DNA from 2 places in the Sodalis sp. RH22 genome. Region 1 is predicted to be linked to the other one. Evidence: predicted binding sites of a transcription regulator. Region 1 holds the regulator's gene; the other holds the start of a gene.
The links. The regulator LexA, encoded in region 1, represses DNA repair genes until DNA is damaged. The targets are predictions, from matches to a motif close to TNCTGTATGTACATACAGNA.
Positions count from the first base shown of each region.

Region 2: dinB (DNA polymerase IV) is a predicted target of LexA. The motif match lies at 14,690-14,709, and genes of this name have one in related genera.

Region 1 is NZ_CP178731.1:3,583,243-3,599,696, reverse strand. Features, by position in the region: gene ubiA (4-hydroxybenzoate octaprenyltransferase) at 1-523, shown strand, start outside; gene plsB (glycerol-3-phosphate 1-O-acyltransferase PlsB) at 571-3,030, opposite strand; gene ACL2XN_RS16345 (diacylglycerol kinase) at 3,156-3,524, shown strand; gene lexA (transcriptional repressor LexA) at 3,645-4,253, shown strand; gene ACL2XN_RS16335 (CsbD family protein) at 4,659-4,868, shown strand; gene zur (zinc uptake transcriptional repressor Zur) at 5,090-5,599, opposite strand; gene rcsA (transcriptional regulator RcsA) at 5,765-6,394, opposite strand; gene dusA (tRNA dihydrouridine(20/20a) synthase DusA) at 6,823-7,860, shown strand; gene pspG (envelope stress response protein PspG) at 8,153-8,371, shown strand; gene ACL2XN_RS16310 (inverse autotransporter beta domain-containing protein) at 8,669-11,431, shown strand; gene ACL2XN_RS16305 (hypothetical protein) at 11,479-13,164, opposite strand; gene ACL2XN_RS16300 (hypothetical protein) at 13,176-14,168, opposite strand; gene ACL2XN_RS16295 (hypothetical protein) at 14,256-15,302, opposite strand; gene ACL2XN_RS16290 (quinone oxidoreductase) at 15,927-16,454, opposite strand, start outside.
Region 2 is NZ_CP178731.1:2,625,999-2,642,452, forward strand. Features, by position in the region: gene ACL2XN_RS12045 (2-hydroxyacid dehydrogenase) at 1,080-2,024, shown strand; gene ACL2XN_RS12050 (DASS family sodium-coupled anion symporter) at 2,144-3,589, shown strand; gene ACL2XN_RS12055 (methyl-accepting chemotaxis protein) at 3,713-5,374, opposite strand; tRNA gene ACL2XN_RS12060 (tRNA-Thr) at 6,030-6,105, opposite strand; gene ACL2XN_RS12065 (VOC family protein) at 6,361-6,783, shown strand; gene proA (glutamate-5-semialdehyde dehydrogenase) at 7,034-8,287, opposite strand; gene proB (glutamate 5-kinase) at 8,297-9,400, opposite strand; gene crl (sigma factor-binding protein Crl) at 9,514-9,915, opposite strand; gene frsA (esterase FrsA) at 9,991-11,238, opposite strand; gene gpt (xanthine phosphoribosyltransferase) at 11,421-11,879, opposite strand; gene pepD (beta-Ala-His dipeptidase) at 12,113-13,573, shown strand; gene dinB (DNA polymerase IV) at 13,593-14,678, opposite strand; gene dpaA (peptidoglycan meso-diaminopimelic acid protein amidase) at 14,864-15,601, shown strand; gene ACL2XN_RS12110 (class II glutamine amidotransferase) at 15,572-16,339, opposite strand; gene lpcA (D-sedoheptulose 7-phosphate isomerase) at 16,377-16,454, opposite strand, start outside.

The DNA.
Region 1 (16,454 bases):
GCTATCGGTGGCGGGACTGGCGCTGGCCTGGGCGTACCCCTTTATGAAGCGGGTAACCCATCTGCCGCAACTGGTGCTGGGCGCGGCGTTCGGCTGGTCGATACCGATGGGCTACGCGGCGGTCAGTGAGTCCTTACCTCTTTCCTGCTGGCTGCTGTTTGCCGCCAATATCCTCTGGACGGTGGCGTACGATACGCAGTACGCCATGGTGGATCGCGATGACGATATCCGTATCGGCGTCAAATCCACCGCCATCCTTTTTGGGCGCCATGACAAACTGATTATCGGCCTGCTGCAAGCGGCGACGCTGCTGTTGCTGGTCTGGCTGGGAATACGGTCTGCGCTGGGGGTGATGTTCTATACGTCCCTGGCGCTGGCGGGGGCGTTATTTGTCTATCAGCAAAAACTGATCGCGCGGCGGGAACGGGATGCCTGTTTTAAAGCTTTTTTAAACAATAACCTGGTGGGCATGCTGATTTTTATCGGTATTGCCCTGAGTTTTTTCGGCCAGGGCCGTTTATAGCAGCGCGGTAAAGACGGGCGATGCGTCGGCATACGCCCGTTGCTTTCTTACACCGTGGACGGGGAGGCGTCTTCCGGCGTTGCGGCCAGCAGGCTGGCGCTGTTAATGGTCAGCTGTACCTCCGGCGTCATCAGTTCGCTCAGGATTTCGCTCATCTCATTGACCTTCTCGCCGATGGCATCGCCGGTGTCGCTAATATAATGTTCATCCCGCAGCGTCGCCACCAGGGTGGAGAATACCGCTTTATCAAAAAACTCCGGCGCGTTGATGCCATGCAACACCGAAAGTCGCTGGGCCATAATCCGGCTTTCCTTCTCCAATGTGCCGCGATTGATCCGGGGATTAAAACGCAGCAATGAAAAGGTAATGGCATACCGTTGCAATGTCTCGCGCACGCCCGCCGCCAGCAGTTGCAAGGTAAATGATTGCGGAGGGTTCAAGAACAACCGCCCCTCGCGCTCGGCAATCAGCTCCTGGCGCGACAGTTCCCCGATGAGCGCGTCGATGACCGGGCCGAGCTGCGACGTCTCGTAGCGCATGAACAGCTCGGCTTTCATCAGTGGGTAAAGCAAATCGATACGGCGTGCCAGCTGCGCGCGATCGATGCCGGGATGGCCGATAATGATACTGGCGACCAACGCGGGCAGGATAAACAGATGCTGGATATTATTGCGGTAATAGGTCATCAGTACCGCCTGCTCGCGGGACAGGTAGATGATATCGCCAATGGTATCCTGCTCGACGCTGAATTTGTTCATCGCCAGGGCATGCTCCAACAGGTCCTGCGCCGTGGTGTCCGGCACCGTGACGTCATCGGCGTAGGGCACATTGCGCATCAGTTCCAGATAGCAGGCCAACTGCTGCAAAAGCTGCTCGCGGGTTAACGAACGCTGGCGGGAGGCCAGCAACACCGTGGAACACAGGTTGATGGCGTTTGCCGCCGCGGCGTTATTAATGCGCACCATGATTTTCGCGGCGATGTCATCCACCGCCGGCGCCAGCCAGCCGGGACGCTGGGCTTCGATGGGGTCGATGGAATCACGCCAGTGCGGTACCTGCTGGTTAAGATAGGCGCTTAACGACAGCGGCTCGCCAAAATTGACATAACCCTGTCCCAGGTTGCGTAACTTACGTAAACCGCGCACCATCTGCACAAAGCCTTCTTTTTCCTTGGTGGCGCCCCGTAATTCCTTGGCGTAGGTCGCCACTTCCATAACATGTTCATAGCCGACATAGATGGGCACCAGCGTAATAGGCCGGTTGCCGCCGCGCAGCATTGCCTGGATGGTCATGGTCAATGTGCCGGTCTTGGGATCGAGCAGGCGCCCGGTACGCGACCGCCCGCCTTCCATAAAATATTCCACCGAATAACCCCGGGTAAATAACTCACCCAGATATTCGCGGAATATGGTGGAGTAAAGTTTATTGCCCTTGAAGGTACGCCGGATAAAAAACGCGCCCAGCCGACGAAAAATCGGACCCGCCGGCCAGAAGTTCAGGTTAATGCCGGCGGCGATATGCGGCGGCACCAGCCCCTGATGATACAGGACATAGGACAGCAGCAGATAATCCATATGGCTGCGGTGACAGGGCACATAGACAATCTCATGGCCGTCCTCGGCCAGTTGCCGGACGCGTTCGGCATTGCGCACGTGCAGGCCCTGGTATAGCCGGTTCCAGGTCCAGCTTAATACCCGATCCGACAAGCGCACGGCTTCATAGGAAAAATCCGCCGCAATTTCTTCCATCAGCTCGATGGCGTTTTGCTGCGCTTTATCAGTCGAGATTTTTTTGGCGCGGGCTTCGTCCTCCACGGCTTTTTCAATCGCCTTGGACGCCAGCAGCTTATTGAATAAATCCTGGCGGACAGGCAGCCGCGGCCCCACAGCCACCAGGCGTTGGCGGGCAAAATGAATCATGGCGACGCGTGCCAGCTTCTGCGCGATGGTTTTATCGGTGCCATGCTCGGTCGCCATATAGCGCATGGACAGCGGACGGGAAAAACGCACAAAGCTGTCGCGCCCCAACCACAAGACGGCGATAAACTTCTGGAAACCATTGAGGAGGCGCAACTGGGGCGCCGGCTGGTTCTGCTGCGCTTCACGGCCGGGCGATCGTCCGAACATAACGGATACCGGCACCATCTGGACATCAAGCTGCGGATTATTGCGATGTAAATCCAGATAATCGTGAAACAGCTTCACGGATTCCAGTTTTTCGGAAAAATAGCGAAAAATACGGGGGCCATCGTGGATAAAGACGTAGCGCGGCAAGACGACGCCGTCGATCTCCAGTGGTATCAGCGGATCGGACAACCCAAGTTGCAGACATTGCGCGCGCAGGGTGAGCAGGTCCGTCTTGGAGTTATAGGGCAAAACATACATCATTGGCCGCAGCGGGTCCAAGCCGGCTTCTTGCCGGGGATTGGCGGGAATGGCTTTACTCCGCACCAGTAGCCTGAGCGGTAAATTCAACAACGTATAATAAATAGTACGCCAGCCTGACATATCTTCGTGAAGCCTCTTGTTAGCATTGCGCCACAAGAATACCAGAAACCGCGCGACAGATCTGTGGTGATGCGAACGAGAAGAAACGGTAATATAGGCACAATTTTTCTTTAGCGCGCAAAATTATGGCAAACCAAACCAACGGACTTCGGCGCATCTTTAACGCCATGGGCTATTCCATAAAAGGATATCGCGCCGCCTGGCGGCATGAAGCCGCTTTTCGCCAGGAAGTGGTGGTTGCCGTGGTGGCGATTGCCCTTGCCTGTTACCTGGAGCCAGAACCCGTGGCGCGGATTTTATTGATCGGTTCGGTATGGCTGGTGCTGATCGTTGAGATCGTGAATAGTGCTATTGAAGCGGTGGTGGATCGCATCGGGCCGGAGCTGCATCCACTTTCTGGCCGGGCGAAGGACCTGGGCTCGGCGGCGGTGACCCTGGCCATTGTTTTGGCGCTGTTCGTGTGGATAACGCTGTTATGGCGGTATATTCCTTAAAATGGCCGGCGCGGCCGGTCGTCGGCAGGGTTTTATCACATTTTGCAACGCTTGTGGTTTTCAATTGCTGCGGACCTGTATATACTCACAGAAAGACTGTATAAACAAACAGGGGACGGAATGAAAGCATTAACCGCCAGACAACAAGAGGTATTTGACCTCATCCGCGATCATCTTGCGCAAACCGGCATGCCGCCGACCCGGGCGGAAATCGCGCATCGTCTGGGATTTAAATCCCCTAACGCCGCCGAAGAGCACCTTAAGGCGCTGGCGCGCAAGGGCGCCATTGAAATCGTTTCCGGCGCCTCGCGCGGCATCCGGTTATTGATAGAAGAAGAAACCGGCCTGCCGCTGATCGGCCGCGTGGCCGCCGGAGAACCCCTGCTGGCCGAACAGCATATCGAAAGCCATTACCAGATCGATCCCGATCTGTTTAAGCCCCACGCGGATTTCCTGCTGCGTGTCAGCGGCATGTCCATGAAGGATATCGGCATCATGGACGGCGATCTGCTGGCGGTGCATAAAACCCAGGATGCCCATAATGGTCAGGTCGTGGTGGCGCGAATCAATGACGAGGTCACGGTAAAACGCCTGAAAAGACACGGTAACATCGTTGAGTTGCTACCGGAAAACAGCGAGTTTTCGCCCATTATTGTCGATTTGCGCGAGCAGGAAATGTCCATCGAAGGTTTAGCGGTCGGCGTTATCCGCAACGGCAACTGGATTTAACTCACGGTGCTCCATGGCATCCTGAATATCCCTTATCCCGCGTCAGCGAGAATTTTATGGCGGATAACCGGCGACGCGGAATGCGGGTTCGCCGCCATAAAAGTGCCGCGGCGCGTCCGCTGCCGCTAGCGGTATTTATATTTAGTTACAATTAGCGGTGTACGGGCTGATACCTTCTACCTACTGTTTTATTTCACCTTATAGCCCATACGGCGTTTATAACCCTGCCAATATGGTCTAATCATCTGCTGAATAAACCTTATGCCAAATCCCCTGCTATACTTTAGACATAGGGTTAACTTATGACATGCAGGTTTTGGGACGCAATACGTGTCCTCGCTATGCGCTAACAAAACCTGGAGTGGCAGATGTTGACTGAGAAACCGATAACCAAGGAGAACTCCGATGAACAAAGATGAAGCCAGCGGTAATTGGAAACAGTTCAAAGGTAAAATGAAAGAACAATGGGGTAAGCTTACTGACGATGATCTGACGGTAGTTGAAGGTAAACGCGATCAGTTAATCGGTAAGATCCAGGAACGTTACGGTTACGGCAAAGAAGCCGCGGAAACGGAAGTAAAGGACTGGGAAACACGTAACAAATATCGTTGGTAATGATTTTTGGAAATCATGACTAATGCATATTCACTGTGCGGTTATGGCTTCCTTAAGTGTTCCTACCCAAAGGTACAAGGACGTACCACCTATTTTATATGATCCTATCAGCATTCCCCTGTTTTGCCGCCTCTCCAATGTATTAACCAAACGCGTTATCTCACTTCAGCCATAATAAACGTCATTTGCTCCCGGGTTCTTGTAAAAGCCAAAATGGGACGCTAGCGTTTCTTTATCGCTACGCTATGATCGTGTCCGCAGTCCTGGGGATTGTCACAAGCTTGCACTTCGGCGCATAAGGTACAAAATCCGTGTGCCTCGACGACATTATGGCGCATGGCGAAACCCGTGGCTTGCGCCATTTTTTGCAAAATATCTTCAATGCCTTCGGTTGATTGTTCAGTCACCTGGCCGCAGCGATCGCAGATAAAGAAGGCGGAGGTGTGACTGGGCTGCTCAAAATGGTGGCAAAGAACAAAGCTGTTAGTGGATTCCACTCTATGGATAAAACCTTGTTCCAGAAGGAAATCCAGCGCGCGGTAAATTGTCGGCGGCTTTGCCTGCGGTTCCGTCGCCCGCAGCAGATCAAGCAGGTCGTAAGCACTGATCGCGCCATCCTGCTGTGTCATCAGGCGCAACACTTCAAGTCGCTGTGGCGTCAGGCGCACGTTGCGTTGCTCACATAATTGTTCAGCCTGGCTGAGCAATTGAGACTGATCGGTGGTATTCATAGCGTTTCCCCCACTGCTGATTTCCGCCCTCTATCTTATCATGAAGGCGGAAAAACGCCGAATATTGGCGTGTTTTAACCCATATTGTCACCGGCAAAAGGGTGAGGGGACGGGGATCGGGGGCAGGTTTCTTTAGCTGTGGCGTTCGAACGGAGCCGCTGGTTTTCAGCAAACGGGATAACGGATATTGATACTATCTGTGACGCTGTTGGCAATAGCAATTAAATGGTATATCACCTGTTTATTACTGGCCTTGGTTTTCCGCTTAATATTTATTTTGTGAGAAGAAAGCGTTTTTTCTTTAATGTGCAATTGGGTACAGATATACATGGTGTCATAACCTGACATCCACATGGTTAAAATTTCTACTTCGGTCTTGCTAAAACGCAGCGGAGAGAACCCGATGGCGGAATCGTCATTGCGCCAGGCTTTGGTGTCCATAAAGTAACGGATTATCATTAACAATGTGCTGATCTTTATAAATTTTGATAAAATAATCACATTGTCCCTGATTGGCACGAAATCATGGAACTTAATATTCTCATTACCAATGAAAATAAAAAAAAGCGTCAAAGGCCGTTCGTCAATAATGGATTTTAATCCTTCTCCATCACCTTGATACTGATAAGAGTTTTGATTAATAAAAACTATCGAAGGATTGGCGTTTTTGCATCTCATTCGCAACGTGCTGATATTGTCCACATCGCGAATGGCGCCTTTGATACCGCTTGCCGACAATGAGCTTTTAAGCGCGCATTTAGTATAAGTGCAAGGATCGAGTATAAATACTGTCATAATAATATCTGCAATTAGATTCATCCTGAAATAAAAAGGATTCGGATAAAAAATGACATAGGGGAATATTAAAATATAAAAATTACTGTCTATATCGATTTATCATTTTTCAACCTTTTATCAGCATGGCTGGATAAATTTGAATTAAGATCATGTGATAAATGATTATGATCGCTTTGTAAATCACTTGGGGAGGTATTGGGATGAAATGGTGCTTATTTGAGACGCCGTGGCCTTTTCACGCATTCTGGAAGCATAATTATTTAACAATCTTTAAACATTTACCTATGTTTAGTAAGAATTAAACATTAACATGGTTGATGAATCGCCGCATGGGGTGTTCGCTACCTAATAGGGTTTCTGTGATACACTACACAGATAATCTCCCTGTATTCCTTAAACCCATTTTTATGCCTGCATATGACGTTATGACATTTTCAACCGAGGCTAACAGCCGGCTGGCCGTAGCGCCATTTTCCCCGCAGCGCTTTTCCGTCGCGCCGATGCTGGACTGGACCGATCGTCACTGCCGCTATTTTCTGCGCCAGCTGACCCGTCATGCATTGCTGTATACGGAGATGGTGACCACCGGCGCATTGCTATACGGCAAGGGCGACTACCTGGCCTATAACGAGGCCGAGCATCCGGTGGCGTTGCAATTGGGCGGCAGCGAGCCGGATGCATTGGCGCAATGCGCGCGCATGGGCGCGCTGCGCGGTTATGACGAAATTAATCTTAATGTCGGCTGCCCTTCCGACCGGGTACAAAACGGCCGCTTCGGCGCCTGCCTGATGGCTGAGCGCGAGCGGGTGGCCCATTGTATCGCCGCTATGCGCTCGGCGGTGTCGATTCCGGTGACAGTGAAAACCCGTATTGGTATAGACGAACAGGATAGTTATGAATTCTTGTGCGAGTTTATCCAGACTGTGGCTGAGCAGGGCGGCTGCGAGACCTTTATTATCCATGCGCGTAAGGCGTGGCTATCGGGGCTGAGCCCGAAGGAAAATCGCGAGATACCGCCGCTGGATTATGAACGCGTCTATCAGCTAAAACGCGATTTTCCTTCCTTGACGTTTGCCATTAATGGCGGCATCACGACGCTTGACGACGCCCAGCGGCATCTGAGCTGCCTGGATGGCGTGATGATAGGACGCGAGGCCTACCAGAATCCCGGTATGCTGTGCCAGGTGGACAGCCGGTTATTTGGTGTCGTTGATCCCCATGACACCATGACAGCGGTGGTGGAAGCCATGTTTCCTTATATGGAACGCGAGCTGGCGAACGGCACTTACCTCGGCCATATCACCCGCCATATGCTTGGGATATTCCAGGGCGTGCCGGGCGCGCGGCAATGGCGACGTCATCTGAGCGAAAACGCCCACAAGCCCGGCGCCGGTATTGAGGTGGTACGTCAGGCATTGGCCAAAGTGGCAAAAGCTGAACCGATGCGGTGCGTTGCCGAATAACTATTGCCGGCTGCCCCCAGCCAATGGGTACCGCCATGCGCCGCCGGGGGTGAAAGCGCGTCATGAGGGCTATTGCGGCCATGGCGCGGGATTGAGGCTGCTGATAGCGGCGATAATAACTATTAATTAGTCAAAAATACCATTCCCGCTTTGAGCACAACACTATTTTTCATTATTTTTCAATGGCCTGGCGCGCTACTTTATTGGCACGATTTTTGTAATATGTTTATTATCATCGCAATAGGCGCAGAAGGTCCAGCCTGCTGTGTCACCCCGATTTCAGGAGCCTGTAATGGTGGAATTCGTCTTTGTCATCGCATTCTTTTTCATGCTGCTGTTGACCGGTATCTCATTCCTGGGCGTACTGGCGGCGCTGGCGGTGGGTTTCCTGGTCATGATGTTTGCCGGCGTGCTGGTCATGGCGTTGAAACTGCTCCCCTGGCTGTTACTCGCGCTGGTGGTGGCCTGGATCTGGCGTACGGTTAACCCGCCCCGTTTTCCCCGCTATTAAGCTACCCGCCCGGGATGGGCGGCATAGGTGTTATATCTAATCCGAAGTCTTCCAGCTGGCGCCTTACCTGACAAGGGCAAGGTGCCAAAACGTTATTTTTGATATAATAATATTAGTATCCCATAAGCTTTTCAAAAACCCAGCGAATATCTCGATATTGCTTATTTATAGATTGCTATAGTAGCTCTCGTTATTTAAAGCTATGCGTCCACTCACATCGCTATATAAATGAGAGCTGCATTTCATTGAAGCTGGTGTGCATTTTTAATATATATTATTTATAATGCGTGGTATATCATGCAGCTAACTAAAGTTAAAATACATAAATCGTTATTTTATCGATTAGCTTTTTTTAAGTATTTTATTTGGCTTTTTGTTTTTATAATCCTGATGTTGCACTCTGTTATCATTGATGTGCATGCTGCTGAGACGCCAGGTGCCGCTGTATTTATGAGTCGGACTTATATTTTAGGGGAAGGGGAAACGGTTGATTCTGTAGCAAGGAAATATCATATTACAGCGGAAAATTTAAAAAATTTGAATAAATTCCGTACTTTTTCGAAACCTTTCGCTTCATTGACGGCAGGGGATGAAATTGACGTGCCGGATGGCGATACCTTGAGTAAGCCTGGTTTGCCCATAGCCGTGGCGACCGACGATGATCAGCGGTTCATCAATAGGTTTACCACGCTTGGCACGATGATGTCCGCCGATCAATCCGATGGGGAGATGGGAGCAAGGGTTGGCTCGCTGGTGACCGGCGAGGCAGGCGCGGCCATGCAGAAATGGTTAAATCACTATGGTACCGCCAGGGTGAAGATCAATACCGATAATCGTTTCCGCTTCGTAAATAGCTCGCTGGATTTTTTATTACCTCTGTATGACGACGACTCTGCTATGTTATTTGTGCAATTGGGCGGGCGGAATAACGACGATAGGAACACCCTTAATATGGGATGGGGAATAAGAACCTATCATGATGCCTGGCTGTACGGGATGAATTTTTTCTACGATAACGACCTGACCGGCAACAATCGGCGGGCAGGCGTAGGCGCGGAGGCCTGGACCGATTACCTGAAATTATCCGCCAACAACTACTTTGCTTTGTCCGGCTGGCATCAGTCGCGGGATTATGCCGATTATAATGAACGGCCGGCGGACGGCTATGATGTGCGCGCACAAGCCTGGCTACCGGCCTGGCCGCAATTAGGCGGGAAACTCATCTATGAAAAATACCGCGGAGATGATGTGGCCTTGTTCGGCAGGGGAACCCGGGTGCAAAATCCTTATGCCGTGACGCTGGGGGTGAATTATACCCCTTTCCCGTTATTAACCCTGGGCGCAAATTACCGCATCGGAAAAGGTAATAATGAGGATACCTCTATCAACCTGCAGCTAAACTATCGCATCGGCGAGACGTGGCAAAAACAAATCGACCCTGCGGACGTTGCCGTTATGCGTACTCTGGCCGTAAGCCGTTATGATCTGGTCGAACGTAACAACGATATTGTTCTCGAATACCAGAAGCAAGAATTAATCCGCCTGATTTTACCAGAGCAGTTGACCGGAACCGCCGGTGAGACAATGCATATCAGCGCGCAGGTTATGGCAAAATATGGGCTGGCAAGGATTGATTGGGATGCCGCGGAGCTTGTGGGGGCGGGGGGCGCGGTAACCCTTCCTGCCACGGATGCCATCGACATCGTGCTGCCGCCGTTCCGGCAGGGAGGAGCTTCGGCCAACCGCTATCATCTGCGCGCGCGCGCCATCGACCAACAGGGCAATGGGTCAAACCAGGCACAGGTGGTCATCAACATCGTGGCCCCCGCCGAACAGCTAGTGATAAGTGGGCTTGCGGTGACGGTGGATAACGCCGAAGCGAACGGCGCCGCGGCTAATGAGGTTCAGGCCACCGTCACCCTGGCCGGGCGGGCGGTCGCCGGGCAGGCGGTCAACTTTAGCGCCACCAATGAGGCCACGGTGCCAAGTCCAGTGGTCACGGACCGCTTTGGTATCGCCACCGCCCGGATTACCTCGTTGAAAGGCGGTACCAGCCAGGTGAGGGCGACGGTCGCGGGCAGCAGCCGCGCGGTGGATGTGCATTTTGCTGCTGTCGCCGCGCCGGACGAAGCCAACACGACGCTTGAGATTTTAACCAGCGGCGATAAAGTGGCCGACAATATTGACGCCCACCAGATTAAACTTACGGTAAGGGATATAAACAATCAGCCCCTGGCCGATCTGCCGGTGACCTTCTCGGCGGATAATGACGCCAGGGTGAATCCTGCCAGCGGACGCACGCGTGATGACGGTACCTTGATGGCAAGCGTCACCACCGATCGGCCGGGGCCGGTCAAGGTGACGGCGGCGGTCGAAGGTATCAGCAAAACCTCCGGGGAAATGCATTTTATCGAGCAGGTGGTGATGCTGAGTATCGCCGTTACGGCAAATGATGGTTTAAGCAACGGCCTCCAGCAAAATGTCGCTGAAATTATTGCCAAAGATGTTAACGGCATTCCTTTGCCAAATGTCCAGCTTGCGTTAAGCGCCGCCTATACCCTGCCTTCAAACCCGGGGACCTTAACCATTGATTCGTCAACCAACCCGGTGACAGATGGCAATGGCAGGGCGGAGGTGCGTTATACCAGTACCAGCAATGGCAGCGTGGTTCTCACCGCCGCATTGGGAAATGGGCAAAACTACTCCAGCACCGGCGGCCGTTTCGCGTCGCCTACCGCTACCTGGCGTGTTATCACCAATAATCAGCCCGCTGACGGCTTTTCACGTAATAGAATCGAAATAGACCTTCTTTCGCCGCGAGGCGAACCGGTGCCTAACGCAAGAATAGATATCACCTTTGTCCGGGTACAGTCTGGTGTCCAGCTGCCGTCAACTGCCGCGGCCGTCGTCAACCCTGTTTTTACCGGTGCTGACGGTATCGCCACCCTTGAAGCAACCAATGGCTCGGCGGAAGCAAATGTGGTGGTCCTGGGGGCATTAGCCGCTTATAACCTGGGCATGCAAATAAACAGTACAGGTAATTATATGAATTTTCTATAAAATAAACAGTGACTATAACCGCGGATAATTGACAGGCGGATCCGTCGTTACACCGGCAGGGTATAGGAAATATTGCCGGCCAGCACGGCGGGAACATTGGCTTGTTGCGCGGCTTCGCCGCCGCCCCATACGCTGACCCGTGAGTCATCCTGTAGCGCGGCGAAAGACCTTCTACCGCCATAGATAGCGCGTATATTACGTAAGTATGTGATATTTAATGGAGGGTTTCCCCCTGCGAATGACGAGCCCCATGCCGCCACGCTACCATCGGCGCGCAGGGCGGCAAAGGCTGTTTCCGTACTGCTCAGAGAGACAATATCCCTTAAACTGCCGATGACGCCCGGCAGGGGGCCGCCAAAGTATTCATGACCCCATGCTACGACACTGCCATTTTGGCGTAGAGCGGCAAACGCGCCTCCGTTGCCGCACAGGGCGATGATATCCCGTAACGTGGCGATTGCCATAGGCACAGACCCGCCATACTGCGCGGTACCCCATGCGACGACGCCTCCGCCTCTGCGTAAGGCCGCAAATGCATAGTTTGCCGACACTACGCTGATAATATCGGTTAGCGCGCCGATTTCCGGCGGGAGTTGCTGCCCCCCTCCCCAGGACAATACGCTGCCATTGCGCCTGAGTAGGGTGAAGGTAAGGTTTGATGCGCTTACGCTTATGATATCGCGTAATACTTCGGCTTCCGGTGGCACGATGCCACCGCCTGAAACTGTGCCCCAGGCCACCACGCTACCGTCCTGGCGCAACGCGCTAAAGGCATTAGCCGTTGCCCGCAGGCTGACGATATCGCGAAGTTGGCTGATGTTGTAGGGCACAGACCCGCCTTCGGACGGCGAACCCCAGGCCACCACCCCGCCGTTTTGCCGAATGGCGGCAAAAGCAAAATCACAGGCGCACAGGCTTATAATGTCACGTAAATTACCTATGTCGGCAGGTACCTCCCCGCCCCGGCCCGCGATCCCCCAGCCGATCACGCCGCCATTTTGCCTCAGGCCGGCAAAGGCGTTAAGCGTGGCGCAAAGCGTCACGATATCGCGCAGGCCGGCTATTGCCCCCGGCACCGTTGCTTCAGCATTCCCCCATGCTACAACGCTGCCATTATTAAGGCAGGCGGCCACCGCACCGAAATGATTGTCATTGATTATTACGTTCAACGGTCGTATCCGCGCCGTCGCACCGCCGGCCGTGACCCGCAAAATTTTTTCAGGCTTGGTATCAATAAAATACGCGCCGCTGACGCTAATCGATTCACCTTCATATTGCCAATGGGCGTTAAGTAATGTGCGATCCATACGGTTAAGCGCGGTTAACAGCGTGGGATTCCCCGTGTATCTCGCCGTTTGCTGGGATCGCCGCCCCATGACCCAGGGTATCATGCCCGGCGTCCCCGGCGGGTGGAATTGCGATGTAACGGTATCGATGGCGCCGGGTCGGTTAATGAGAATGGCCTGTACGATAACAGTTTCCGCACTTTGATTAGTGAAAAAAACCTGGGCCCTGCCCGTTACGCCGGTACGAAGTTGCTGTGTTGCTAAGCCATTGGTAAATCGCGCGTTGCCGGATAAGGTAAACAGGGTATCTTCATTTGCCAGCAAAATGTCGTTATCCCGTAAGGCTGTTGCCGTCGCGCTATTGGTATCCTGCCCGTCTGCGGTTGCGGATGAGGTGGCGGATAGCGATACTGAAAATTCCTGGCGCATGTTTGCAAGATAATACATAGGCGATTCTCCTATCTATCCCTGACATAACCGGGTGCCGCAATGCCGGGGACCGGTTGCGCGACGAAATCGGTATTCAGCGTGAATGCCCCACCGGCAACCTGCGGCAGCCGCAGGATCACCGTCACCCTCTCGACATAGGTATCAGTGATATTGATAGCGACCGAATTGTCGCTGTTCAACGCGATGGTGGCGGCTTGCGCGTTGTAGCCGGCAATAACGGCATGCCCGTTTACCCTAACGTCGATTTCGGTGATATATATGCCCCCGGCCTGGGGGCGGGTTTGCAGGTAAATAGAATTCTGCGTGCGGCCATTCGCCGGAGCATGAGTGGTAAAGTTTATGGCTTCGATATTTTCATTGCCAATTTTATAAGGACCAAAAATCATGGTGTCGTGCAATACGCGATCGGGCCTGTCGGTTTCATAGGCTGTTAAATATGTCATTACTTGTCTTGGCGAATACACCTTAAAAAATCCAAGCCCATTTTGGTCTAAAAAAAAGCTATATTTCTGACTGTGCGACTCATAAATAAAAGCAGGTTCGCTAACAGTGACATTAACCTGGGCAGTTGGCCTCCCCACCAATGCCCCTTGATTAAAGGGTTCTACATTAATAGCGTCGTAATCAATACTGGCGGCATTGGTTGAAACCGCCATAGCCAACGGGGGTGAAGGCGCCTGGCTATTGCCGGTTATAAAGACCTCCGCCGCCGGCGATGTACTCGTTTGATTAAACGTATCTGTGACCGTATAGAATAGCGTGTTATTTCCGTTCGGAACATTATACGCCGGGATAATTGTAGAAAATGGCGGTTCATTGGCTAAATCCATAATAATGCGCTGGAGTACTGATGTTCCATTAAATATGAGATCAATATAATCGCCCAGCCCTGCGGTCACATAGCGGGGAACAATTACAATCAGTCCCCCCGCCACCGCCAAATCGTTTCCGGTAACGACACCCTCTTTTTTTTGAGGAACTGTAGGTTCAGGCAATGCCATAGCGTTTCCCCTTTTTGTCCATAATTCACTATTACGGACGATGAGAGCCAGGGTTATGTTCTGGCTCGGGATATTTTGGTAATACGTCTATCCGGGTAACACTGTATTGATCAATACTCTTGTAATATTGGAAACACTAACTGCATTTGTAATACGATTGATAATGCTATAAGAAATACTGCCGTTTACGCCACTGAGTTCCCGGAGATTGAAATAATTTATAGTGGCGTTTGTGCCCACCGTTGAGTTGGTCACTTCACCCTCCGCTACCACCGTACTACGGATAGGTACGCCGGCGTAGGTGCTGAGTGCTAACGTTATTCTGTAATGGTCCCCGTTGGAGACATTCGGCTGGCCACCGGGAATTTGCACTATGACGCCCTGGACCGCGGCATTATAAGTTATACGATAATCGGATATGTAGGGTAATGTTGGCGCGGCCAGAGTTGGAAGACTATAGGGGCTTCCTTCAATAGCAAGAAGCAATGGCGTGGAGGGAAAAAAGCCGTTCTGACTTTCTACTTCATAATAAACAAGGTAGGTTCCGTCAACGAGGTCGACTCCTGCATCCACTAGACCGGAAATATCTATGACCCAAGGGATATTCGTACCATCATAGAATCTTTGCGTTTTAAAAGACCCCCAGTAAAAAGTGAATACGTCGCCAATTGCCAGCACAACCGGGCGATATATGAGTGCCTGGACGCCTTGTTTGATAACGCTACCGGGCAAGACATTTTGTGTCGTCAGACCATTCACGCGTACCGGCAGCAAACTGGCATTAAAATAGATTATATTAATGGATGCGCTATTACCGCCGACAGAAGCTGTTACCGTCGCGGTGCCGAATTGAGGATTTGCCACTGAATTCATCAGCGTATTAGTGGTGATCCCATTATTGTCCGTCTCAGTGACCTGTGTAATTTCACCAAAAGAAGAACTCCAGGTTACCAACGCGTCTCTATGGGGCACCCCCGCCGAACTGGCGAAAAGGCTCAGCGTTACATCCGGGATGACTTGTGGGTTAATATAATAGGTCTCAGAGGTCAAGGATATCTCTACCGCCAGCGGATTTACCGGGCATACCGAATTGTGCTCTGGTGCATAATCAGGTTGATAAAATGTGTCAGACATAAGCACCCCTCTAAGAAATTACGCTAAAATTGCCGGCACAAATACCGGCAAAATTATCTTTTGTTTGTTCATTCCCAATCGGATTTGTTGCACACACATGGGCAATGCGGAAATAAATCAGCATAGATAAAGCATATGTTTATCAGCATCAATGAAATCGGCTAATTCAATATTAAGCGCGGCAATAATCGGAAGTCCATTGCCTTTTTCGCCTTATTACACCCAAGGCGCTTTTCCTCGCACCGCATGGCCGGATGCCACTATCAAAAAATGAGGCGCGCGGCGTATGCGTATAAGTAAGGAAGGGAAATGTGGGCGATGGATCACACTTTGATGTTTTGCCGACGTCAGTCAGCGGCAAAGTATGCATTTTACTTATCTATCCTGTTAGAATAATACCTCGGTTTTAGCATAAGCGTTTCATCGGCATCGGTGAATAATAGCTGTATAAGCAGCATACACCGTTGTTTAAGCCACTGTCCTACCTACACACGCGTTTTGCAGTTCGTTGTAATCGACGGGCCTTCGTGAGAAGGCCCGTTTTTTTGCATGGCGCAAGGCATGCTTTGGCCATGGATTATCCCCGCGGTCGGAGAAGGGAAGGGATAATGTGGCCGAACTTAATCAGGGTATTAATAATGAGGAGCCGTTGGTTTCACGGTTTTCCAGTGCCTCATGCGCCCGCCGTGCCTCGCCCAGGGGGTATTTTTGCCGCTCCGGTACCGTGATCTTGATGGCGCCGCTGGCAATCATCGAGAACAATTCGTTACTGGCAAATTTCAGCTCTTCGCGATTGGTGACATATCCGTTAAGCGAGGGACGGGTAACGTACAGCGAGCCTTTTTGGTTCAGGATGGCCAGGTTAACGCCGGTCACCGGGCCGGACGAGTTGCCGAAGCTGACCATCAGGCCGCGCCGGCGCAGGCTGTCCAGCGAAGCTTCCCAGGTGTTTTTACCCACTGAATCATACACCACGCTCACCTTGTTCCCCTGGGTCAGCGCCGCAACGCGTTCCGGCACGTTTTCTTCCCGGTAGTTGATGATTTCCCAGGCGCCGGCCTCTTTGGCCAGGGCGGCTTTTTCCTGCGAGCCGACGGTGCCAATCATCTTGGCGCCCAGCGCCTTGGCCCACTGGCAGGCAATGCGGCCGAC
Region 2 (16,454 bases), 960 kb from region 1:
CAGAATGAATCATGACGTCGTCATCAACCGGCAGTAAGTATAAACAATCCGTAAGACATAACAGATGTTATTACACCCACAACCCTCGTTTGTGCCATAGCGTTAAACCACTGCCAAGCAAATGCAACATTACATTTACACTAAGACGTTTTTTGCTGCGGCATCCCATATAAATCGCACCTAAAACGGAAGATCGTCAGAAAAAACCTCCGCAGGAGATTATTCCCTCTGCCGGGTATTTACCGTGCACTTTTTTTGCCAATGTTACTGCGATAATGCTGAAGTATATTAAGTATAAATCAAATTGCTGGCCCAACGGTTATGCAAATGCACATTTTTAAAAATTGATCAGCGCGACAATCTAGGCAATTGACCGCTTATCAGTGACCGATATCACGAAAACAAACCCATTGCGACTCTCTATTACACTTTGAGCGAAACAGCCCGCCGCGGGTTGACTGTTGAAATCCGTTAACGTCGCGCAGGCACCCTCATTGGCCCCGCGCAGACTTTATCATTGCGCTTGAGCAAGGCATCAGCACTATTTCTTTTTAACCAGGGTAACGCGATACGGTTATAACAAAATGAGACGGTAAACACATGGACACAAGTAAACCATAAATCAATTAACATTTATATGTGATGACTATCATATAATTGATATAAATTTTCAAAATATCATTTATTTTAAAAATGATGCGACATATTACGCATATTTTTCCAATATAACGTAAATTCAAATTTATTGTTCAAATTTGGGATTTGCATCAAATTATCTTGGCTTATGTACCAATTTTATAATTTATCTTTGAGCTTTTGCCCAATGCTGTTGTTTACATATCTTTGCATAGTGACTGCAATTAAATAATGAAAAGATAATATGGATGCTGATCGATTATAAACAACGGCTGTTTCTGGTATCAAAATGTCGATGTTACCCATCCGTATGTTAATTGCTTGGGGTGTTATTAGTCACATTGCCTGCAAATGTTAATTTATATCATCATGGGATTAGGATAATTCGCTGCGCCGGATTAGCCGTCACGTTATGTCGCTTTAAACTTTAAACGGGATATGTTATGGACACTAAAAAAATAGAAGTAATGGTTATTTCGCCTCTTCCCCCGGTTATGCTGGACGAACTGGCAGAGACATTTACCATACATAATTATTGGTTGACGGAAGACAAAGAAGAATTATTAAGCCAAACCGCCACGCGGATACGCGGGGTGGTGACCCGATCCCATCTTGGAATAAATAGAAGAATTATCAATGCCTTGCCTCAGCTGGAGATGGTGTCGATTTTTGGCGTTGGCCTGGATGCCGTCGATCTGGATGCGGCGCGTGCCCGTAATCTGGTGGTGACGAATACACCTAAGGTCCTCAGTGAATGTGTGGCGGATACCGGTTTGGCGCTGATGTTAAGCGTCTCTCGCCGTATTTGCGAGGCCGATCGTTTTTCCCGTTCTAAATCCTGGTTAAATGGACAATTTCCTTCCGCCTCGCGGATGCACGGCAAAATATGCGGGATTGCGGGCCTGGGCAATGTCGGGCAGGCGGTAGCAACCAGGGCGCAGGGTTTTGGCATGCCAATACATTTTTATGACCCCTATTCCAAAGAACAAAACTTCAAACGTTTCGATACCCTGGTGGCGCTGGCGGAATCCTGTGATTTTTTAGTATTGACCCTACCGGGTGGTGCTGAAACTTTCCATGCGATAAACAAAGAGGTATTACAAGCCTTGGGTAAATCCGGGATCTTGGTAAATATCGCCCGCGGCACTGTTGTCGACACTGCGGCATTGATCGAGGCATTAAATAATAAGGACATCTTGGGTGCGGGGCTAGACGTATTTGAAGACGAGCCCGTTATCCCGCGTGAGCTGTTCCAATTTGACAACGTTGTCCTTACCCCCCACCTGGCAAGCAACACCGTTGAGACCCGTACTGATATGGCAAACTTAGCGGTGCGTAATATCAGAAGCTATTTCGAAGAAGGGCAGGCTATTACGCCGGTAAAATAATTCATCTCCATGGTGACTGTTATTTTCGCCTAAAGCTTCTCATGTCTATTTGCTTTTATATTATTCATTTTTTATGAAGGGATATTTTTGCACATAGATATACTTACAAGGAACTCTCTATGAGCGCTGTCATGCTTGAAAAAATGCCTGACCATTCTGCCCTTAAGAAAAAATGGGCCAGGATCGGCATTTGCGTTTTGTTTGGCGCCATCATTTGGAATATTCCCATCCCGATTGGGTTTACGCCTCAAAATTGGCATTTATTTGCAATATTTTTTTCCACCGCTTTCGGTTTTATGCTGCAGCCCCTGACGTTGGGGGTTATTACCATTGCATCCCTGGTTGTCGCGGCGATGTTTGGCGTTTTGGATGTCAAAGGGGTGCTGGTCGGCTACAGTGCCGATGTGGTGTGGCTTATCGTCGCTGCGTTTCTCTTTTCACGCGGCTTGATTAAAACCGGCCTGGGCAACCGGATTGCTTATGCCTTGTTGCAGCGCTTTGGCAGCAGTTCCCTTAAGCTTGGCTATACCCTGGCATTCAGCGATGTCCTGATAAGCTTTTGCGTTCCCTCGGCGACCGCGCGCTGTGGGGGCATCATGTTTCCCATTGTCCGAAGCGTAGCGGAGGTCAGCGGCTCTAAACCCGGCAGCTCCGCCAGGAAACTGGGGGCGTACCTCGTGCAGACGGTGGTACAAGTCGACAGCGTTGCCGCCTGCCTGACCCTAACGGGGCAAGCCGGCAATCTGTTAATGGTGGCGTTTGCTTCCAAAATCGCGGGCATAGAAATTTCCTGGAGCATATGGGCAATGGCGGCGTTTGTGCCGGCGCTGTTTTGTCTGTTGATCATGCCGTATTTGCTGCACAAGATTTACCCACCTGAATCGAACCAGACTCCGGAAACCAAACAGATTGCCAAATCGTCGCTTCAGGCCATGGGCAAAATGTCTTTTAAAGAAATTTTACTTTGCATAATCCTGGTATTGACCATTATCGGTTGGGGCACCAGCGGAATGACTAAAATCTCCGCGACCGTTATTGCCCTGGCCGGCGTCTGTCTTATGTTGCTGGCGGAAGTCATCGACTGGAAGGACGTGATCAATGAAAGTGGCGCTTGGGACACGCTGGTGTGGTTGGGCGGTATGTACGGCTTGGCGGAAAATTTATCAAAATCAGGTTTCTTTAAGGTATTTGCGGATTGGGTACAGGTCAGCTTATCGGGTATGCCGGTTCTGCCCGTATTGATCATACTGGTCAGCATCTATGTTTTTTCTGCGTATTTCTTTGCGGGGGGGATCCCGCATATTCTCGTCATGTATCCAGCATTTATAACCGTAGGCATTGCTGTGGGCGCACCGCCGATGCTGGTATGCTTATTATTAGCCTTTTGCTCTTCTTTATATCAGGCCATTACGCATTATTCGTCTGGCCCGGCGGCAATATTTTTTGCTGGAGGATATATAGGACAAAGGGAGTGGTGGAAGTTAGGTTTTATCGTGACCTTATTTAATGTGTTGGTATGGTCAATACTGGGCGCTTTCTGGTGGAAGATCATCGGACTTTGGTAACATGGCAATATTGAGCATCAGGCCCAGCCGTCATGCTGGGCTTTTTTTATCGGTGATCATCCACGGAGTTGCATGAGGCAGGGTTCTGAATCCCGCCGCCTCATCTTGACTTTTTTACACGGGTCAGAAACTTTGCCAGCCTTCTTCCGTCTCCGCTGTCTTTTTCTTCGTTGTCAGTCCGTAAGGTGACGATTTCGCCACTCCTGCCGGGCTTAGCGCGGAGGGGAATTTTCCCGTTGACGGTGATTCGATAACAAACGTGGCTACCAGCTGATTGAGGACGGTGGCCTGCTCCATTAGCGAGTGCGAGGCGGCCGAGGCTTCCTGTACGAGTGCCGCATTCTGCTGCGTCACGTCGTCCATCTGGTTAACCGCCTGGTGGACCTGGCCAATACCCAGCATCTGCTCTTTAGCGGCGGCCGCGATTTCATTCACCAGGTCTGCGACCTGACTGATTGCGTCCTTCATACCGGCCATATTCTGCCCGACTTCTTCCGCCTGACCCGCCCCTTTCTCCACGAAACTCATGGAAGACTCAATCAGCACTTTGATCTCACGGGCTGAAGACGATGAGCGCTGTGCCAGACTACGGACTTCACCGGCAACGACTGCAAATCCGCGCCCCTGTTCCCCGGCCCGCGCCGCTTCAACTGCGGCATTCAGCGCCAGAATATTGGTCTGGAAAGCAATACCTTCAATAAGCGAGATGATATCGGTAATTTTTGCAGAACTGTTCCTGATATCGGACATTGTGCCCAGCATGGTGCTGACCTTAGCTGAGCTGTCTTCCGAGAGCCGGCGGGCATTCTGTGAAAGCTGGCTTGCCATACCGGTATTTTCGGCAGTCTGCCGTACCGTTTCACTCAACTCTGACATGCTGGCCGCCGTCTGCTCCAGGGAGGCAGCCTGCTCTTCGGTACGGGACGAAAGGTTCTCGTTGCCTGCCGATATCTGCGTCGAGGCCGTAGTGACGGATTGGGAGGACGCGCTCACGGACAACAGCGAGGCGGCAACATTTTCCACCAGGGCATTGAATGCTTTTGCCGTCAGGCCAATTTCGTCTTTACGTGAATCATCCGCCCGCAGGGTCAGGTCCAAGCGGGAACTGGCATTCTCCATGGTGGAACGCATGGCGTTAAGGTTTCTGCGGATACCGGTTATCGTCTTCACACTGAATAAGCCGAGGATAAGGATCACCAGTGCCGACCCGCCAATCATGCCCCGTAACGTCAACTGATAGATTTGGGTATTCTGATTTTTGAGCGTTTCACCGACGTCTACGTTCAACTGCAACTGCTTCATGTAGCCGGCGATGAGGCCGCGGGCGGCTTCACCTACACCGGCGTCGCCCTGGAGCTCACCGAGGGAGACCGCGTTATTCTGCTCACGGGAGCCTTTCAGGAAGGCCGGCAGTTTGTTCTGGATATCTTGTATGCTGGCCAGGCCAGCCTCCGTCATTTGCCGGTCGCTGTCGTTGGAAATTTCGTTATCCAGATAGAACTGATTGAGAGACTTCAGATTACTTACCAGCTCGCTGAGTTTTTTCTCAACTTTGGCTTGTCTGGCCGGGTCGGTTACGCTCTGATGCCGGTACATCCAGATAATCAGCTGGTTGCTGCCATCCACCATTTTGCTTAAGTCGATAATGGAAGGAACAGTATTGCTCTGGACATACTGAAAACGTGCCTGAAATCCTGTTACTACCAGAACGGCCACAATCACCAGGGCAATAAGTGAGGCTGACAGCAGAGAAAAGACCAAGAACAGACGCTGTGTAATTGTCATATTTATTTTCACCTGAGATGTGCCGGATAGAAGGGCTGCATGTCGTAAACCATTCAGCAGCCCTTAACTATCGGCGTCAGACAGAAAATAGTTAATTAAACTTGCCACTATCACGAGATTGACCCAAGACCGATTTTTTTCTCCCGTTAAAAGCAGAATTCCGGCAGGCTAAACCCTCCCCGAAGAAGAGGTAATGATTGAAGACGGGCACAGACATTCTAATCAATCCAGCCAGATACGGCCCCTGGACTGTCAGCGTCATAGATAGCATTGAGCGTAGGCTTTAACATTTGACATTGCCCGCATAAAAAAGCCCACCAGATGGCGGGCGAAAACGAAATGGGGCAATTAAATAATGACAGGGTGAGAATAGGTGAGGAAGGTTACGGCTGGATGACAGGCATGAAATAGCCCGCGCGAGGGCCGGTTTCAGCCTGCTTCAGGGCAAAAGCAATGTGCTCTTCGGTACAGCGGATCTTTTTCATGTCTGGATTGTTTTTTTTAAAGATAAGGGGGACAGAAAATTCCCGTTTAGCCTGGTCCTGATTACTGCGGGGAAGATCAGTCTGGTAGATAATGGGAGATAAGAAACGGGCTACACTGCTTAGTATACGGGCTGTTAATTTATTTCGGTAGACTTGGGAAGAGTTTGAAATGGTGCCGATAATAGGAGTCGAACCTACGACCTTCGCATTACGAATGCGCTGCTCTACCAACTGAGCTATATCGGCATGATGAAGCTGTGTCATGCGGGATGAATCTCGGTGGGACACGTTATGCAAAAGCGGTGAAAGAGTCAATAGGCGGGCGCGCGTATGCCGATAAAAACAGCAAATAGCCGTTTAAGATCAACCCGCGCCTACATTATCGCCACTTATCCTGCCATACCGCGCCGCGTCATCGCTGACAGGATGCTCTATAGTAAGTACTAACTATTATTTTCCCATAAGTCTGATGGACTCTGTCAGCGCTGCCCGGAGGAAACAATGCAACTGCAAGGCATCCATCATGCCGCACTGGCGGTGAGCGATATGGATCTTATGCTGGCATATTATCGCGACGCGCTCGGCATGCGGCCTCACCCCATTAAACGTAACTGGCTGAACGCCGGCCGGGGCTTTTGCCTGCACCTGATGCCGTCGAACGGCACGCTGGCGCCACGCGATCCATCTCGGCATATCGCCTTCCAGGTGGGTGACCTTAACCGCTGCGCCGGCTTTCTGCTTGCACAAGGACTCCAGCCATACCAGATGTCCGTCACGATGGAAGTGTATTATCTCACCGACGGCGCCGGCCAGCTGGATAACGGTATCGGCACGCTTTTCCTGGATGACCCGGAGGGCAATACCCTGGAGTTTATAGAACGGGGCCGGGGAATATTCAGCAAGTATGATGATGGGTTGGAATAAAAGAACGACCGCGATGGCGTTGCCAAACAACAGGCCCGGCCGGATGCGTTTTAGGCCGCCTGAGCATCGCCAGGCGCCACCGGGAATAGCCGCGGCGCCTGGCGGTAATAATAGAAGTAAGCGCCTGCTATCACGATAAGCGTCTTAACGCACTAGGGGCCTGACAGGTATCCGCGCCACAGGAGCGATTGCCGTAACCGTCGCCCGTCCGGTCCCGGCGGGCGCTGAGGTCATCCACACCTGAGCGCTGTCACGCCCTGCTGAGATTATCCCCATACCCAATCCATTTATAGGTGGTTAGCGCTTCCAAACCCATCGGGCCGCGCGCATGGAGCTTTTGGGTGCTTACCGCCACTTCCGCGCCCAGGCCGAACTGGCCGCCGTCGGTGAAGCGAGTGCTCGCATTGACATATACCGCCGACGAATCCACCTCGCGCACAAAGCGTTCCGCGTTAGCCAGCGACTGGGTGAGAATGGCATCCGAATGCTGGGTGCCGTATCTGCGGATATGATCGACCGCCTCGTCAAAGCCTTTCACCACCTTGACGTTCAAATCCAGAGACAGCCATTCATCCTGATAATTGGCCTCCTCCACCGGCACGCAGGCCGCCGGACCGTCGGCCAGAAACGGCCGCGCGCCGTGGTCGGCATGCAGCGTCACGCCTAGGCTGTGCATATGCCTGCTTAAACGGCTCAGGAAGGCCGGCGCGACAGCCTCGTGCACCAGCAGAGTCTCCAGGGAGTTGCAGGCGCTGGGACGCTGGATTTTGGCGTTCTCGATAACCTTGAGCGCCGGCTCAATATCGACGGTCTCATCGGCATAGATATGACATACGCCGATACCGCCGGTAATCACCGGGATCGTGGAATTTTCGCGACATAACTTATGCAGCCCCGCCCCGCCGCGCGGGATCAGCATATCCACGTAGCGATCAAGCCTCAGTAGTTCGTTCACCAGGGCGCGATCGGGATTATCGATGGCCTGTACCGCGCCAGGCGGCAACTGGCAGTCCACCAGCGCCTGCTGAATAGCCTTGACGGTGGCGGCATTGGTGCGGTGGGTCTCTTTGCCGCCGCGCAGGATCACCGCGTTGCCGGTTTTCAGGCATAAAGCCGCCACGTCCACCGTGACGTTGGGGCGCGCTTCATAAATCACAGCCACCACGCCCAAAGGTACGCGGCGTCGTTCCAGCTTCAGGCCGTTGTCCAGTTGGCGGCCGTCGATCACCTGGCCGACCGGATCCGTCAGGCGGCAAACCTGGCGCACGTCGGCGGCGATGGCGGATAAACGCGCCGGGGTAAGCAGCAGACGGTCCTGCAAGGCATCGCTCAGGCCGTTTTGCCGCGCGTCGGCCATATCCAGCGCATTGGCCGCCAGGATATCCCCGCTTTGCGCTTCCAGGCGATCGGCGATGGCCAGCAGGGCCCGGTCTTTGTCGGCGCTGCTCAGCACGGCCAGTTGCCAGGATGCCGCTTTGGCGTCTTTGCCCATTTGCTCAAGCATAGCTACTCCTTAATAAATAATCATATCGTCGCGATGGATGGCGACCGGCCCGTACTCGTAGCCGAGGATGGCGCTGATGTCCTGCGAATGGCGGCCGGCGATCATGCGCAGCGCGTCGCTGTTATAACGGCTGACGCCATGGGCCAGATCCTGGCCGTCAAGACCGCGGATACGCACCACCACGCCACGGGAGAAATCGCCGTCCACCGAGCGGATGCCCTTGGGCAATAACGAGCTGCCCCGCTCGCGGATCGCCGCCAGCGCGCCGTTATCGACGGTGATATCCCCTGCCGGCGGCGGCCCGAACAGCCAGCGCTTGCGCGTTTCCAGCGGCATTTGCTGCGCATGGAAACGGGTGCCCACCGGCCGATCCGCCATCATATCGCCAATCACGCCCGGCTTGCTGCCGGCGGCGATGACCACATCGACGCCGGCCCGGCTGGCGACGTCCGCCGCCTGGATTTTGGTCGCCATGCCGCCGGTGCCCAGGCCCGAGACGCTGTCGCCGGCAATGGCGCGCAGGGCGTCGTTAATGGCCGTGACCTCGGTGATAAGCGTAGCGTCGGGGTTGGTGCGCGGGTCGGCGGTATACAGCCCGGCCTGGTCGGTCAGCAGCAGCAGTTTATCGGCGTCGGCCAGAATGGCCACCAGCGCCGAGAGATTATCGTTATCGCCCACCTTTATTTCAGCGGTGGCCACCGCGTCGTTTTCATTGATAACCGGCACGATGCGGTTATCCAGCAGCGCGCGCAGCGTGTCGCGGGCGTTGAGGAAACGCTCGCGATCTTCCATATCCGCGCGGGTGAGCAGCATCTGGCCGATATGGATGCCGTAAATGGAAAACAGCTGTTCCCAGAGCTGGATCAGGCTGCTTTGGCCGACGGCGGCCAACAGCTGTTTTGACGCAATGGTCGCGGGCAATTCCGGATAGCCCAGGTGCTCGCGACCGGCGGCAATGGCGCCGGAAGTGACAATCACAATCCTGTGGCCGGCGGCGTGCAACTGCGCGCACTGGCGCACCAGCTCGACGATATGGGCGCGGTTAAGCCGGCGCGATCCGCCGGTCAAAACGCTGGTGCCCAACTTCACAACCAATGTCTGGCTGCCATCCATAACATATCTACCGTAATAAAGTTAAAAAGGCGTGCCTGGTCTTTATAAAAAGAAAAAGCGTTATGCCCGCCAGCATAACGCGAAATAAGATAAAAAGCAGGTGCGTGATGGCGTTAGTCTTTCAGGACAAAGGGCTCTTCTTTGAAGTTATCCGCCGGTTCCAGCGTCATCTCAAGCGACAGGATATAAGCGCGCAGGCGGGTATGAAAAGCGCGCAGCGAACTTTCCAGCTTATCGATTACCGCCGGATCGCTGATTTTTTCCTCATTCCAGCGACCCGCTTTATCGAACATGCCCAGATGATAGGCATAGGTATAACGGTTCTCTTCAGCTTCCAGATCGATCCACCATCCCCAGAATTCACGTTTTTCCGGCGAGGGCTGCATATTGATGCATACCGCCAGGCAATCAAAGAAAAAATGATTGTCGCTGCACTGCCCTTCGCGGATATAGGGGCCGAGCGCGGTAAATCCTTTCATCAACCTGCTTTTCGGATGTCCACTTACTAACGCCATGCTGATAACCTCAAATGCCTCAAAATGAATACTGACTTCTTTATGTAGCAAATCTATAGGATTAAGCAAACTTACTTAGTCACATTTTGCCAGCCAGTCGCGGATTTCGAGCAGCGCCCGATGAAAATTCTGATACACCGGCGCCGATTTTATGCGAAATAAGGTGCCGGACAACGATGACGACGCGATAAGCGCGGCCTCTTCCTTCGGGCTAAAGGGATCGTTATCCCAAAAGCCGGACAGCATCGGCGTTGGGCAGCGCCTGCCCAGCAGTCCCTGGATCTTGAGCGAATAACGGCTCAGCTCGATTTTCAGCGCCGCATCCGAGGCGTTGGCCATGCCCATGCGGCTGGCCAGCACGTCCATATACATATCCGGCGCCTGATCCTGGCGCGCCGGATCGGTAAGCAGCGCGTGCACCACCGGTCCGAGGCAGGCGACGCCGCGCAGGCGCCGGGACTCCAGATACGCCAGCCGGACGGCGATATTGGCGCCGAAACGAAACCCGAAAGCCATGACGCGCCTGGGGTCGACCCACGGAATATCCGCCAGGCCTTTTAACACCTGCTGGTGGAGAAAGCTGGAATCCTGGTTCAGGGTCCATTTCGACGAAAAACCGATGGACGGCATATCAATGGTCAACATTGCCAGGCCCGCCGGGGCAAAATAGTCATGGAACAGGCGGTAGGTGTCGTTTTGCAGCATATCCAGGCCACCGCACACCAGTACGGTGGGAAACGGGCCTTTTCCCTGCGCCGGCAAATGCAAAAATCCCGTCACGCTGCCGCCGCCGGCAACGGGGAAGGTCAGCGCTTTCAGCTCATAGCTGAGCCGGGAGGCGGCTTCCTCCCAGGCGCGGTTGGCCAGGGTTTGCGCCTGTTCCGCCAACAGGTCGCCGCACAAATGGGGATACGCGGCCACGCTGTAGAAATTGGCCGCCTGCAGCCAATGCCGCCCGGCAAGCGCGGCATCCGGCTCATCCATGCCGCGCTGTTGCCACGCCATGCCCTGATGGGACCACTCATAAATCCAGTTGCCGGGCCGGTAGCCGATCACGGTATCCAGCAGGCGATCGTCGGTCCTTTCGCTTTTGCTGGCGGCGATACGGGCCAGCACCTCTTCAATCTCCCAGGGATCGATACCGCGCCAAATCCACAGCAGGCGGTTGATCATGCGATACCAATTACCGGGGTTGGTGCCCTCGAGGGCGGCGAGGATGGCGGCTTGCCTGCCGATATGGCGCGGCCGGGTGACCAGTGTCGAGGTTTCCTGTTGCTTGAACGTGGGTTTAAACAGTACTTCGCTCAGATTGGTGCCGCTCATTGAGCTATTGCCTCCATCAGCCAAAATCTATGAATGAGGGGTTATATTAGCAAGATTGCTCATTGCGCGACAAATAAACCAACGCCCGGCATGGTGCCGGGCGTGCGGTCGGGAATCATCCCCGGATTAACGGCCGTGAAGCCAACCCGGGGCGAGGGTGCGACGGACTATTTCCCCGCTGTTTATTTACCGACTAACGGGGGAATAAACACCACGCCCATATCCCATGGCTGTTCGATCCAGGTGTCCTGAGGAATATCGACCATATAGTCATCCACCAGCGGCCGGCCGGCGGGCTTAGCGAAAATCGTCACGAAATGGGCTTTGGGGTACATATCGCGGATGGCTTTGGCGGTGCCGCCGGTATCCACCAGGTCGTCAATGACGATAAAGCCTTCGCCGTCGCCCTCGGCGCGTTTAAGCACCTTGAGTTCGCGCTGGTTGTTATGGTCATAGCTGGAGATGCAAACGGTGTCCACGTGGCGGATATTCAGCTCGCGCGCCAGCAGCGATCCCGGGACCAGGCCGCCGCGGCTGACCGCGATAATGCCCTTCCACTGTTCTGCGGGGAGTAGCCGTTGGGCCAGTTTCCGCGCCTGAATTTGCAACATGTCCCAGGTTACGACGTATTTTTCGCTCATAAATGCTGTCCCAGCCGGATTGGGTCGGCTTAAAAGTACAGGGAAAAAAGGTTGCGCGAGATTATAAAGACGCCACCGCCGAAATACCAGCGCTACCTCCCTTTTTAACCGCGGTTTCCCACCCGGGCAAAGTAAAGTGGTATTCTTTATTTCTCTTTGGTAACCATCCGACCGTCTGCGGGCTGTTTATTAATGACCAGACCGGGTCTTACGTTGTAACAGGAGTTTTTATCGTGTCTGAACTGACTCAACTTTCACCTCAGCCGTTATGGCAGATATTCGCCAAGATCTGCTCCATTCCCCATCCCTCTTATCATGAAGAAGCGCTGGCTACCCATATCCTGCGCTGGGCGCAGGAAAAAGGCTTGCATGGGGAGCGCGACGCGGTCGGCAATGTCCTGCTGCGCAAGCCCGCCACGCCGGGGTATGAGAAACGCCAGCCGGTGGTGCTGCAGGCGCATCTGGATATGGTGCCGCAGAAAAACAGCGATACCATCCATGATTTTACCACCGATCCCATCCAGCCTTATGTCGACGGCGACTGGGTCAAGGCACGCGGCACCACGCTCGGCGCCGATAACGGTATCGGCATGGCCTCCGCGCTGGCGGTGCTGGCCGACGACAGTGTGCAGCACGGCCCGCTGGAAGTGTTGCTGACCATGACCGAGGAAACCGGCATGGCGGGCGCCTTTGGTTTACAGCCGGGCTGGCTGCAGGCCGAGATCCTGATCAATACCGATTCCGAGGAAGAAGGCGAAATCTATATGGGCTGCGCCGGCGGGGTTGATTTTAAAACCGTCCTGCCCCTTGAGCGCGAGGCGGTGCCGGCCGGCTACCAGATCCTCAAGCTGACCGTTAAAGGACTGAAAGGCGGCCATTCCGGCGGCGATATCCACCTGGGACTGGGCAACGCCAATAAACTGCTGGCCCGTTTCCTGTCCCGGCACGCGCAAAAGCTGGATATCCGCCTGCTGGATCTTAACGGCGGCACGCTGCGTAACGCCATTCCGCGCGAGGCCTTTGCCACCCTCGCCCTGCCGCAGGAAAACGCCGAGAGCCTGAACGCCCTGGCGCAGGAATACCTGGCGGTGATCAAGGCCGAACTGGCGGCGGTGGAAAAGAAACTGGCGATTGAGATTGAGCCGGCGACATCGGACGCGCAGGCGCTGACCAAAGCCTGCGGCGATCGGTTTATCGCCCTGCTTAACGCCACGCCCAACGGCGTGATCCGCATGAGCGACGACGTCAAAGGCGTGGTGGAAACCTCGCTGAACGTCGGCGTGGTCTCGATGGCGACGGATCAAGCGATGATTCGCTGCCTGATCCGCTCGCTTATCGACAGCGGCAAGGAAGAGGTGGTGGGCACGCTCACCGCCCTGGGCCAGTTGGCCGGCGCCGAAACAGCCGCCAAGGGCAGCTACCCGGGCTGGAAACCGGACGCCAATTCGCCGGTGATGCATCTGGTGCGCGAGACCTACCAGAAGCTGTTTAACAAAACCCCCAATATCCAGGTGATCCACGCCGGTCTTGAATGCGGTCTGTTTAAAAAACCCTATCCGCGCATGGATATGGTGTCCATCGGGCCGACCATTACAGGACCGCACTCCCCGGATGAACAGGTGCATATTAAAAGCGTCGGCCAATACTGGATATTGCTTACCGCGCTGCTGAAAGCCATTCCTGAAAAGCACTAAAGCGTAACGCCCCCGCGCCTCAGGGAAGAGGCCGGTGGCGCAAATCGTCTTCCCAATTAAGCATGAGCTGACGCTCGATTTGCGGATCCAATAACGTTACATGCAGCCCCACCAGCCGCACGCCGCGATCGCCGCGCCGCTGCTCCCAGGCCTGCCGCGCAATATGCAGCAAATCCTCTTTGTTCAACTTCGGCCAGACATGCTCCTGGGTGGTCTGCTGGAAATCGGCGAACTTCAGCTTAATGCCCTGCCGGGCGATATGCAGATCCGGCCTGACCCGGCCAAGACGTCGCTCCAGTTCCGGGTAAAGCTGTTCGATAATGGCCTCGCACTCTACCCAGGCGACGATATCTTCCGCCAGCGTGCGCTCGACGCCGACGGATTTGCGCAGGCGATCGGACGAGACCTCCCGTTCGTCGATACCCTGTGAACGCTCCCAGATCACCCGGCCGAATTTACCAAACTGCCGCAGCAGCGTCGCCAGATCACAGCGTTGTACATCCAGGCAGGTCGTTAAGCCCATGTCGGCGAGTTTTTTGGCGGTGACTTTACCCACGCCGGGTATTTTGCCTAACGGCAACTGCGCCAGAAAAGCCGGCACGTCCCCGGGAGTAATCACATACTGTCCGTTGGGCTTATTCAGGTCCGAAGCAATCTTGGCTAAGAATTTTACCGGCGCCACGCCCGCCGAGGCGGTAAGGTTCAGCTCGTCGGCAATCTGGCGGCGGATGGCCTGGGCCATCAGCGTAGCCGACCCGCTGTGATGATGGCTGTCCGTCACATCCAGGAAAGCTTCGTCCAGCGACAGCGGTTCAATCAGCGGCGTATATTGGCTGAATATATGCCGGATATGTTCCGAGGCTTCTTTGTAGGCCGCCATGCGCCCGGGCAGCAGTTTTAAATGCGGGCAGAGTTTCAGCGCCATGGCGGTCGACATGGCGCTATGCACGCCGAATACCCGGGCCGGATAATTAGCGGTGCTGATGACCCCGCGCCGGTCCGCCCGGCCGCCGATGGCGATGGGGATATCGCGTAAAGTCGGATCGTCGCGCATTTCCACCGCCGCGAAGAAGCAATCCATATCGACATGTATGATTTTACGCATTTATCCCCCTTAACTGTACAAGTATACAGTAAGACGACGAATTTATACAAAACGTATCTTGATAAATATACAGGCAGTGATATCTTGTCGCTGTTTTAGTTGTTTTACTTGCCGTTTTTTAAAGGGTCCGCCGACAACGCCCCGTTGCCCGGCATCTTTATTATTTTGACTACGCAGGAATGATAATGGGCAAAATCGCGCTGTTGTTTGCGATATTGTTTTGTATACCGGCCATGACGTCCGTCAGTTATGCCAGTGAGCAGGCGCAGACGCAGGTATCGAAAGAATTAAAGGCACAACTATTAGGCTCACCGGTTTTTATTCAGATCTTTAAAGAAGAACGAACGCTTGAACTGTATGCCAAAATGGGTAATGAATACCGCATGCTGGGCAGCTACCGCATTTGTAATTTCTCCGGCGGCCTGGGTCCGAAACGCCGGGAAGGGGATTTTAAAAGCCCGGAAGGGTTTTATTCAATTACCAACCGTAACCTAAATCCGAACAGTCATTATTATCGGGCGATAAATATCGGTTTTCCCAACGCCTACGATCAATCGCAAGGCTATTCCGGCGCGATGCTAATGATCCATGGCGACTGCCGTTCTATTGGCTGTTATGCCATGACCGATGGATATATCGCCGAAATTTATCATTATGTGGAAGCCGCGTTGCAAAACGGACAGGCCCAGGTCAATATCCATATTTTCCCGTTCCGGATGACCGAGGCAAACCTGCAGCGCCACCGTTTTTCGACGTATTATCCTTTCTGGCGTTCACTTGAACCGGGTTATGCCTATTTTGCCCGCTACCACCAGCCGCCGGCGGTGGCGGTCGTCAACGGTCAATACACCATCAACGCGCCGCTGCAGTTAAACAGCGGCACCCCGGTAATTTCACAGTTCGCGCTCTCCGAAACGAAATAATACGCTCTCCCCTGGCGCAATCTTGTGCCAGGTTTCATTCCCCGTCAGCGGCTGCGTGGCGATAACGGTGACCACGTCGTTTGGCGTGGTCTGCTGCTGGAAATCGATCTCCACATCCTGGTCAAGCAATGTCGCCTTGCCAAACGGCGCCCGCCGGGTGATCCAATACAGATTCGTGGAACAATACCCCATCACAAAACGGCCGTCCGACAGCAACATATTGAAGATGCCCTTTTGCCGCAGCTCGCCGGCAAGCACCGCAATATAGCGAAATACCGCCGGCCAGTTAGCCGGGGTGCGCGGATAGCGCGCCGCCAGCCGGGCCAGCAGCCAGCAAAAGGCATATTCGCTGTCGGTTTTCCCCACCGGGCGATAACAGCCGGTATCCAACTGGCGAAACCCCCGCAGCTGGCCGTTATGGGCGAAGGTCCAGTTGCGTCCCCACAGCTCGCGGGTAAACGGATGGGTATTTTCCAACGACACCTTGCCGCGGTTGGCCTGGCGGATATGCGACACCACCGCGCAGGATTTAATCGGATAATCCTGCACCAGCCGGGCGATAGGCGAATTGAAACTCGGCAACGGATCCTTGAAGGTCCGGCAGCCCATGCCCTCGTAAAAGGTGATACCCCAGCCATCCTTGTGCGGCCCCGTACGGCCGCCGCGTTGTACTAACCCGGTAAAGCTGAAGCAAATGTCCGTCGGTACATTGGCACTCATCCCGAGCAGTTCGCACATGACCCGTCTCCTATGCCAGGGCGTCTGAACGCCGTAATTACGCGCCCGCCGCCATCTCTTTTTCAATCAGTTGGATCAGGATATGGATCGCCTTGATATGGATTTCCTGAATACG